DNA from 3 places in the Kocuria kalidii genome. Region 3 is predicted to be linked to each of the others. Evidence: riboswitches for the same ligand, from Rfam matches in the RefSeq annotation. Region 3 holds a riboswitch; each other region holds the start of a gene.

Region 1 (3,263 bases), on a different contig from region 3:
CGTCGGCCCCCTGCAGCTCGAACGTGAGCGCGCCGAAGGACTGCTCCTGCAGCACGCTGATCCCCCCGAAGGCGATGGTGAAGCGCACGCCCCGGGTGACGCCGTCGGAGAGGATCCCGCCGATGTCGGTGTCGTCCCGGACGTCCACGGACACGAGCCGGCCGTGGTGGGTGCGCCGCAGCCGCTCCACCTCGTCCGGGCCGGGCTCGGTGTGCATGACCGACGAGACGAAGCGCCGTGCGGTCTGCGTGCTCGGCCGGGAGAACACCTCGGCCGTGCTGCCGTGCTCCACGACCCGCCCGTTCTCCATCACGGCCACGCGGTCGGCGATCGCGCGCACGACCTCCATCTCGTGGGTGATGAGCACGATCGTGATGCCCAGCTCCCGGTTGACCCGCTGCAGCACCTGCAGCACCTCCTGGGTGGTCTCCGGGTCCAGCGCGCTCGTCGACTCGTCGGCGAGCAGCAGCTTGGGGTTGGACGCCAGCGCACGGGCGATGCCCACGCGCTGCTTCTGCCCGCCCGACAGCTGCTCCGGGTAGTTGCGGGCCCGCTCGCTCAGGCCCACGAACTCGAGCAGCTCGGCGACCCGCTGCCGGCGCCGCTCCTTGGGCCAGCCGGCCCGCTTGAGCGGGTACTCGACGTTGCCCGCCACGGTCCTCGAGGTGAAGAGGTTGAACTGCTGGAAGATCATGCCGATGTCCCGGCGCAGCGACGCCAGCTGCGGCTCGGTGCGCCCGTCCACCCGGCGGCCGTCGACCTCCACGGTGCCGCTCGTCACCGGTTCGAGCCCGTTGATGAGGCGCACGAGCGTGGACTTGCCGGCGCCCGAGTAGCCGATCACGCCGAAGATCTCACCGCGGCGGATGTCGAGCGTGACGTCCTCCACGGCGGTGACCTCGCGGCGGGAGCGGCCGGTGCCGACCACGAAGGTCTTGCTCACCCCGGCGAACCGGACGATCGGATCCGCACCCGTCACTCCGACTGCCCCTGCAGGTCCTCGGCGTAGCGGGTGGTGATGTCCTCGAGCTCCTGCTGCTCGAGCTGCAGCGGCACCGCGGTGCCGTCGGTCTCGTTGGCCTCGGCCTCGAGCACGGCGGGGTCGTGGTAGAACCCGGCGACCTGCTGCAGGGTCTCGTCCTCGGCCCACTGCTCCTGGGCCGCGAAGAGGTTGACGTAGGCGCGGGCGCCCTCGCTGTCGGCGCCGTCCTCGAACAGCGCGTCGTCGGCGTCGAGTCCGGCGTCCGCGAGGAAGTCGTTGTTCACGATCGAGCCCTGGACGGAGTCCAGGGAGAGCACCGTCTGCTCGGCCGAGACCGGGGTGACGGAGACGGTGGAGTTCTCCTCGTCGATGTCGAACTCGGTCGGGGCCGTGGTCTCGGAGGTGAAGCGGATCAGGCCGGCCTCCTCCAGCACGAGCAGGCCGCGGGAGAGGTTGATCGAGTCGTTGGGCACGGCCACGGTGTCGCCCTCCTGGAACTGGTCCAAGGACGTGTACTCCTCCGAGTACAGTCCCAGCGGGTAGATCGAGGTCGAGCCGACCGGCGTGATGGTGTCCTCGGCGTTGTTGTTGTAGTCGGCGAGGAACGCGGGGTGCTGGAACCAGTTCAGGTCGATCTCCCCGCTGCTCAGGGCGGGGTTCGGCTGCTGGTAGTCGCTGAAGGAGACGTACTCGACGGTCACGCCGTTCTCCTCCGCCACCTGCTGCAGCGCCTCGTGGGTGGAGTTCTCGCCCACCACGCCGATGGTGACGACGCCGTCGTCGGCCGGGTTCTCGGCGCTGGTGCCGGATTCCCCGCCGCAGGCGGTGAGGGTGAGGCCGAGGGTGGTGGCCAGGGCGAAGAAGGTGAGGCGCTGCGATCGCATGTCGTGCCTTTCCGTGGGTCCGGGATGTCGGGGCTTCCCACCGGTGCATCACGGACGGCGGCCACGGTCGAGGGCACGCCGGAGGGCGGGTCCACGGTCGAACCGTACTTGCCGCCGGCCGTCGATGGCCGGTGCCGGATGGTTCACCTGGGGCACCCCACTACGGGAGAGGGTTGCCGCCCAGCAAGCCAGGGCTTCGCGCTGGGACTCGTCATCCGCCGGACACACTAGCACGTACGGCGGGACCAATCCGGGCCGGTCAGCGGGCCAGGACCTCGTGGGCGCGGCGCCGGGCCCAGCGCTCGGCCTCGAGCACCGCCTCGAGGTCCGGGCTGCCGGTCCCCTCGTGCTCGCCGAGCACCGTCTCGACCGTGTCCACGATGGACGGGAAGCGGATCCGGCCGTGGTGGAAGGCCTGCACCGCCTCCTCGTTGGCGGCGTTGAAGACCGCGGGGCACGTGCCGCCGCGCTCCCCCGCCGCCTTGATGAGGTCCACGGCGGGGAACGCCTGCCGGTCCAGCGGCTCGAAGGTCCACTCGGCGGCGCGCGTCCAGTCGCACGCCGGGGCCGCGCCGGGCACCCGGTGCGGCCAGGCCAGGCCCAGCGCGATGGGCAGGCGCATGTCGGGCGGCGAGGCCTGGGCGATCGTCGAGCCGTCCACGAACTGCACCATGGAGTGCACGACCGACTGCGGGTGGACCACCACGTCGATGCGCTCGAGCGGGACGTCGAAGAGCAGGTGCGCCTCGAGCACCTCGAGCGCCTTGTTCACCATGGAGGCCGAGTTGGTCGTGACCATCAGGCCCATGTCCCACGTCGGGTGGCGCAGCGCGTCCTGCGGGGTGACCGCTTCGAGCTCGGCCCGGGAGCGGCCGCGGAAGGGGCCGCCGGAGGCCGTCAGCACGAGCCGGTCCACCTCTCCGGCGGTGCCGCCGCGCAGCGCCTGCGCGAGGGCGGAGTGCTCGGAGTCCACGGGGATCAGCGCGTCCGGGTCCCCGGTGGCCGCCGCGGCCTCCTTGACGAGAGCCCCTCCGGCGATCAGCGACTCCTTGTTCGCCAGGGCGAGCTTGTGCCCGGCCCGCAGCGCCGCCAGCGTGGGGGCGAGTCCGATGGAGCCGGTGATCCCGTTGAGTACGAGGTCGGCGTCCGGGTGGGCCGCGGCCGCCGATGCCGCATCGGGTCCGTGCAGGACGTCCGGGCGGTAGTCCGTGGCCCCGGCGGCCGACGCGCACTCCGCGATCAGCCGTGCCAGCCGGGCCGCGTCCCGGCCGGTCCCGCTCGTCGCCACGAGGGCCGCGCGGGTCTCGACGGCCTGCTCCGCCAGCAGCTCCGGGTGGCGCCCCCCGGCCGCGAGCGCGACCACGGTGAACGGGGCCGCGCCGTCGAGCTCACGGACG
Region 2 (3,263 bases), on a different contig from region 3:
GGGTGTCCCTGGGCGCCTCGGCGGTCTACGCGGTGCTCTCCCTCGCCGAGGACCTCGCCCGCGGACCGCTGTCCGAGGCGCAGGCGACGATGAACCCGCCGCTGAGCCGGCAGCCGCTGTTCGACCTGCTGCGCCAGCTGACCGGCATCGCCCTGGACCTGGTGCCGGTCCTGCTGGCGCTGTACCTGCTCGCCGGCTCCGCAGGCGCCCTGCGCACGGTGCGCCGGCGGATCGGGCTCGACGCCCGCATGCCCCTCCCGGACCTCGGTCTGGGCACCGTGCTCTTCCTGCTCATGGGGGTGGGGACGCTGGCCCTCTACGGGGCCGGGCGGGCCCTGGGCATCACCGCGGAGGTCACCACATCGGGTCTCGGCGAGCACTGGTGGGCCGTTCCGGTGCTCCTGCTCTCGGCGCTGCGCCACGCCCTGCTCGAGGAGGTCGTCGTGGTCGCGTTCCTGACCGACCGGCTCACCCGCATCGGGTGGGGCTGGCCGGCGGTCCTGGTGGTCACGGCCCTGTTCCGCGGCAGCTACCACCTCTACCAGGGGATCGGGCCCTTCCTCGGCAACGTGGTGATGGGACTCGTCTTCGCGGAGCTCTACCGGCGCACCGGGCGGGTGATGCCGCTCGTCGTCGCGCACTTCCTGCTGGACGCCGTGGGCTTCCTCGGCACCGCGTGGCTGCTGGGCTGAGCCGGCTGCGGCCGGGCACCGGCGTGCCCGGCCGCAGCGGTCTCAGATGGTGACGGAGCCGTCCGGGGTGCTGAAGGTGACGGAGAGGACCCCGGGGGTGCCGGCGGGGTAGCGCCAGTCGACGTCGAGGTCGTCGAGGGCGGTCTCGACCGGGGCGCCCAGCCACTCGGTGACCCGCTCCGGGGCGCCGGCGATCGACATCCCGGCGAGGCCCACGTCCGTGATCCGCGCCTGGGACGGGTGCATCTCCGGGCCGGAGTCGAAGCGCACCATGAACGGCAGCTGCGGATCCGCGATCAGGCCCTTGACCCCGATCTGGTGCCACTCCAGGCACCGCCCGTCCGGGAACACCCGGCAGCCGGGGACGGAGGAACGGCCCAGTCGCCGTTCGAACGGCGCGAGGTCCTCGACCTCGACGACCCAGCCCAGCCAGCCGCCGCCGGCCTCGGAGCGGGCGCGCACGGCCTGGCCGAACGGGGCCTTCACCGCCGCGGGGTGCTCGAGGACCTCGACGACCTCGACGTACTGGTGGTTCGTGAGGGGGAGGATCATGTTGCGGGTGCCGAAACGGGGGTGCACACCGCCCTTGACCGGTTCGATCCCGAGCTGGTCGGCGATCCGCTCGGTGGTGGCCGCCAGGCCCTCCGGGCGGCAGGCGTAGGACACGTGGTCGACTCTCATGGCCACATCGTGGCACCGTGTGAGTTTCGTCTCCAAATCGGCCGGGCCCGGCCACGACGCGGTTCGCTCCCCGGCTCACCTTCCGGTCCGAACTCCGGTCCGCGGCGCGTCCGGCGCCGCGCGGGCCGGGCCGTTCTCGGGAGTCGTGCCCGGCCCCGGCTTGACGCCGCCGCGCCCGAATCCGGACAATGTTGTCCAGGTCATGAGCGCCAGCGTCCAAGCCCCAGCTAGCTGGCCGGCAACCCTCCTCCGCGGTGGGGTGCCCTGGGTGAAGACCAGGCTCCTCGCGACCCGCGAGCGAGCAAGCGCGGGTCCCCGGTGCCCGGCCGTCGCTCGGCCGCACCAGCTCGGCCGGAAACCGGACCCCTGACACCGCAAGGAGTCCCACGGCATGTCCGAGTCCCCCGCTGCCGGCACCGGCGCCCCCACGACCGCACGGCCCACCCCGGACAACCCGGCCGGCTGGTCCTTCGAGACCCGGCAGATCCACGCGGGGCAGAGCCCCGACCCGGTCACCGGGTCCCGGGCCCTGCCGATCCACCAGACCACGTCCTTCGTCTTCCCGGACGCCCAGGCCGCCGCCGACCGCTTCTCGCTCGCCGAGCTCGGCCCGATCTACACGCGGATCGGCAACCCGACCACGGAGGTCGTGGAGAACCGGATCGCCGCCCTCGAGGGCGGCGTGGGCGCCCTGATGGTCAGCGCGGGACAGTCGGCCACGACGTTCGCGGTGCTCAACGTCGCGGGAGCGGGCGACCACGTCGTGGCCAGCCCCAGCCTGTACGGCGGGACCTACAACCTCTTCAAGTTCACGCTGCCCAAGCTCGGCATCGAGACGACGTTCGTGACGGACCCGGACGACCCCGAGGCCTGGCGGAGCGCGGTGCGCCCGAACACCAAGGCCTTCTTCGCGGAGACGATCCCGAACCCGCGCAACGACGTCCTCGACATCGAGACGGTCGCCGGGATCGCCCACGACAGCGAGGTGCCGCTCATCGTGGACAACACCGTGGCCACCCCGTACCTGGTCCAGCCCTTCCGCTGGGGCGCGGACGTCGTGGTGCACTCCGCCACCAAGTTCCTGGGCGGCCACGGCACCGCCATCGGCGGCGTGATCGTGGACTCCGGCGCCTTCGACTTCGGCCGCTACCCCGAGCGCTTCCCCGGCTTCAACCAGCCGGACGAGTCCTACGGCGGGCTCGTCTACGCCCAGGCCCTGGGCGCGGAGGGCGTCTTCGGCGTCAACCTCTCCTACGTCCTCAAGGCCCGGGTGCAGCTGCTGCGCGACCTCGGCTCGGCGATCTCCCCGTTCAACGCGTTCCTCATCGAGCAGGGCATCGAGACGCTGTCCCTGCGGATGGAGCGGCACGTGGCCAACGCCGGGGCGGTGGCCCGCTGGCTGGCGGCCCGCCAGGACGTGCGCTCGGTGTCCTGGGCGGGGCTGGAGTCCTCGCCGTGGCACGAGCGGGCGCTGAAGTACGCGCCCCGGGGCGCCGGGTCGATCCTGGGCTTCGTGCTCGACGGCGGCCGGGAGGCCGGGGCCGCCTTCGTGGACGCCCTCACCCTGCACTCCAACGTGGCGAACATCGGGGACGTCCGCTCCCTCGTGATCCACCCGGCGTCCACCACGCACAGCCAGCTCCTCCCCGAGGAGCAGCTGGCGTCCGGCGTGGAGCCGGGCTTCGTGCGCCTGTCCGTGGGCCTCGAGCACATCGACGACATCCTCGCGGACCTGGAGCAGGGCTTCGCCGCGGCCGCGGCCGCGCGCGGAGGACAGGAGTGACCGTGACGGTCGTGCGGGGCGCCGCCGCCGGGACCGACGTCCGCGAGGACGGGGTGCCGCGCGTGGCCGAGATCGGCACCCTGGAGCTCGAGTCGGGCTTCCGGCTG
Region 3 (3,263 bases):
CGGAACAGTTTAGCGGCTCTCCCCGCGCCCGGCGCAAGCCGCGTCCCGCCGGGGACGGGGCGGCTCAGGCGGGCGGGAGGAACGGCGGATCCCGGCGGGGGTCGAGGGTCCAGCCCCGCCGGAGCCGGGGCCGGAGCTCGATCAGGGGGCAGGTGTCCATGACCACGTCGAGGCCGGCCCGTTCGGCCCGGGCGGCCGCGTCCTCGTCCACGACGCCGAGCTGCAGCCACACCGCTCCCGCGCCGGCGGCGATGGCCTGGTCCACCACCGCGCCGACGCGCCGGGAGTTGACGAAGCAGTCCACCACGTCGATCGGCCGCGGGACCTCGGCGAGCGTGCGGAAGCCGCGCTCGCCGTGCACCGGCTCGCCCTTCGGGTTCACGGGGACGATCGTCATGCCGAGGTCGTCCCGGAGCCGCCGCGCGACCGAGTGCGCGGTGCGGGCCGTGTTGCCGGTCAGTCCCACGACGGCCCACCGGCCGGGCCGGGTCAGGAGGCGGTCGATGACGGCGGGGTCGTTGCGGCTCATGCCCCCAGCCTGGCACGGGAACCACGTCCCCGCCCCGGGGTAGCGGGGGAGGTTCAGGAGAAGAGGGGCAGGAGGTCGGCGTACGCTCCCAGCTCCGCGCGCTCCGGGGCGGACAGCTCCGCCCGGCCGGTGCCCACGCGGGCGAAGTGCTCGTCGCTCCAGTGCTCGAGCGGCTCCCGCTCCCAGAGGTCGGTGAGGACCCGGCGGACCTCGGCGAGCCCGTCCGCGGCGGGCCCGGGCGAGCCGTCCAGGTGCTGGATCAGGTCCAGGTGGTGCACCGTGGCCTCCACCGCGAGGGTGCTCAGCAGGTCCTCGACGCGCAGCACGTGCCCGTCGGTGCGGACCGCGCCGCCGCTGCCGCGGTGCTCGGCCGCGTGCACGAGCGCCCCGGCGGTCCCGCGGTAGAGCTCGCGCACGGCGTCCCAGTCCGGGAGCATGGAGGCCGCCACCCGGGCCCGGCGCCGGCTCTCGGCGGCCGCCTCCGGGTCCCCGCCCCAGTCCGTCCAGTAGGTCGCGGCGTCCCGGTCCGGGCGGGCGGTCGTGGGCGTGTGCAGGGCGACCAGCCCCCGCAGCCCATCCATCGCACAGTGGTGCACGAGGTCCCGGACCGACCACCCCGTGCACCCGGTCGCGGCCCAGGAGTCGTCGTCGCCGAGGCCGTCGAGGACCGCGCCGAACGCCGTGCAGGCGTCGCGCACCAGGTCGGCTCGGGGCGAGGGATTGCGGCTCGTCATGGGTCCATGGTGGGGCACGGACGGCCCGCGTGCCACCCGGTCCCGCCGTCGCCGCGGAGGGAGCGCATTTGCCAGGGAACACGTCGAGGACGTTCAATGGACCGCGTAACCATCCGGAGCGGCTGAGAGACCTGGCTCGTCGACGTCGCAGCAACCGGCACGGATCCTCCTGATCCCCCGTGCAAGGTGCTAAAGCCAGGACCGATGGAGTTGATCATGAGCACCTCCCTGCTCCGCCCTGCGCCGTCCGGCGCACCGGGCACCCCGAAGCGCGCCTTCTCCGTGGCGTTCGAGCACGTCGGCAAGGCCTTCCCGTCCGGCCGCGAGACCCACCACGTCCTGCAGGACGTGGACGTCACCGCCGGGCCCGGCGAGGTGCTGGCGATCCTGGGGCCGTCGGGGTGCGGGAAGTCCACCCTGCTGCGCGCCGCGGCGGGGCTCGACACCGCCTCCGCGGGCCGGGTGCTCATCGACGGCACGCCCGTGTCCGGGATCGACCCGCGCTGCGCGGTCGCCTTCCAGGAGCCCCGCCTGCTGCCGTGGCGCTCCGTCCGCGAGAACGTCCGCCTGGGCCTGCCCCGTGGGCTCCCCCGCGACGAGGGCAACGCCGAGATCGACGACCTGCTGCGCCTGGTCGGCCTCACCGCGCACGCGGACCACCGCCCCCGTGCGATCTCCGGAGGCATGGCCCAGCGCGCTTCCCTGGCCCGGGCCCTCGCCCGCAACCCCGGCGTCCTCCTGCTCGACGAGCCCTTCGGCGCGCTCGACGCCCTCACCCGCCTCCGGATGCAGGACCTCCTGCTCACGATCCACGAGGCCCAGCCCACGACCGTCCTGCTCGTCACCCACGACGTGGACGAGGCGCTGCAGCTCGCGGACCGGATCGTGGTCCTGGACCGGACCGGCCCCACCGCCCCGGCGTCGATCAGCACGGTGCTCCCGGTGCCCGGGGAGCGCCCCCGGGACCGGTCCTCCGAGGTCCTCGCCGACCTGCGCGTGCAGCTCCTCGGCCACCTCGGCGTCGACACCCACCACTGACGCGACCCGCTGACCCGCCCCCGAACCGCCCCGCCCCGTTCCCCGGACCGCCGCGCCCGCCCGCGCCACCGGCCCCGCCCGTCCACCACGAAAGGCCCCGCCATGCCCCTGCCCCAGCGCTCCGTCCGCACGATCCCCGCTCTCACCGCCGTCCTGGCGCTCGCCCTGACCGGCTGCATGGCCGGTGAGGGCGAGGGCCAGGCGGAGGCCGCCGGCGACGGCACCGTCCGCGTGGACTGGGCCACCTACAACCCGCTCTCCGTCGTGATCAAGGAGAAGGGGTGGCTCGAGGAGGCGTTCTCCGCTGAGGGCGTCGAGGTCGAGTGGGTGCAGTCCGCCGGGTCGAACAAGGCCAACGAGGCGCTGCGCGCCGAGGCGGTCGACATCGGCTCCACCGCGGGCTCCGCGGCGCTGCTGGCCCGCAGCAACGGCACCCCGATCCACGTGATCGACGTCTACTCGCAGCCGGAGTGGTCCGCCCTGGTGACCACGGCGGACAGCGAGGTGCAGGAGGTCGCCGATCTGGCGGGCCGCACCGTGGCCGCGACCAAGGGCACCGACCCCTACTTCTTCCTGCTCCAGGCCCTCGACGAGGCGGGGGTGGACCCGGGGGACGTCACGATCCAGACCCTGCAGCACGCCGACGGCCGCGCCGCCCTCGAGAACGGCCAGGTGGACGCCTGGGCCGGGCTCGACCCGATCATGGCCGCCGCGGAGGAGGACGGCGCCGAGCTGTTCTACCGCAACGTCGACTTCAACACCTACGGCTTCCTGAACGCGCACGAGACCTTCCTCGAGGAGCGGCCCGAGGCCGCCCAGACCGTGGTGGACGTCTACGCCTACGCCCGGGAGTGGGCGCAGGCGAACACCCGGGAGACCGCGCAGCTGCTCTCCGAGGCGGCCGGGATCGAGCTGTCCGTGGCCGAGAAGGTGCTCGAGCGCACCAACCTGGACATCGACCA

Evidence for each region. Region 3 has a riboswitch for S-adenosylmethionine ahead of ACH9D3_RS06630 (ATP-binding cassette domain-containing protein). Riboswitches for the same ligand answer to the same signal wherever they lie in the genome.
Region 1: another riboswitch for S-adenosylmethionine. It lies ahead of ACH9D3_RS12820 (MetQ/NlpA family ABC transporter substrate-binding protein); the one in region 3 lies ahead of ACH9D3_RS06630 (ATP-binding cassette domain-containing protein).
Region 2: another riboswitch for S-adenosylmethionine. It lies ahead of ACH9D3_RS13030 (bifunctional o-acetylhomoserine/o-acetylserine sulfhydrylase); the one in region 3 lies ahead of ACH9D3_RS06630 (ATP-binding cassette domain-containing protein).

What each region holds. Positions count from the first base shown of each region.
Region 1 covers NZ_JBISWJ010000086.1:13,625-16,887, forward strand. The annotation lists gene ACH9D3_RS12815 (ATP-binding cassette domain-containing protein) at 1-979, opposite strand, end outside; gene ACH9D3_RS12820 (MetQ/NlpA family ABC transporter substrate-binding protein) at 976-1,866, opposite strand; SAM riboswitch class IV at 1,966-2,082, opposite strand; gene dxr (1-deoxy-D-xylulose-5-phosphate reductoisomerase) at 2,126-3,263, opposite strand, start outside.
Region 2 covers NZ_JBISWJ010000087.1:22,979-26,241, reverse strand. The annotation lists gene ACH9D3_RS13040 (CPBP family intramembrane glutamic endopeptidase) at 1-692, shown strand, start outside; gene ACH9D3_RS13035 (VOC family protein) at 735-1,373, opposite strand; SAM riboswitch class IV at 1,572-1,687, shown strand; gene ACH9D3_RS13030 (bifunctional o-acetylhomoserine/o-acetylserine sulfhydrylase) at 1,765-3,156, shown strand; gene metX (homoserine O-acetyltransferase MetX) at 3,153-3,263, shown strand, end outside.
Region 3 covers NZ_JBISWJ010000044.1:1,658-4,920, forward strand. The annotation lists gene ACH9D3_RS06620 (CoA-binding protein) at 65-529, opposite strand; gene ACH9D3_RS06625 (maleylpyruvate isomerase N-terminal domain-containing protein) at 583-1,263, opposite strand; SAM riboswitch class I at 1,370-1,474, shown strand; gene ACH9D3_RS06630 (ATP-binding cassette domain-containing protein) at 1,480-2,301, shown strand; gene ACH9D3_RS06635 (aliphatic sulfonate ABC transporter substrate-binding protein) at 2,404-3,263, shown strand, end outside.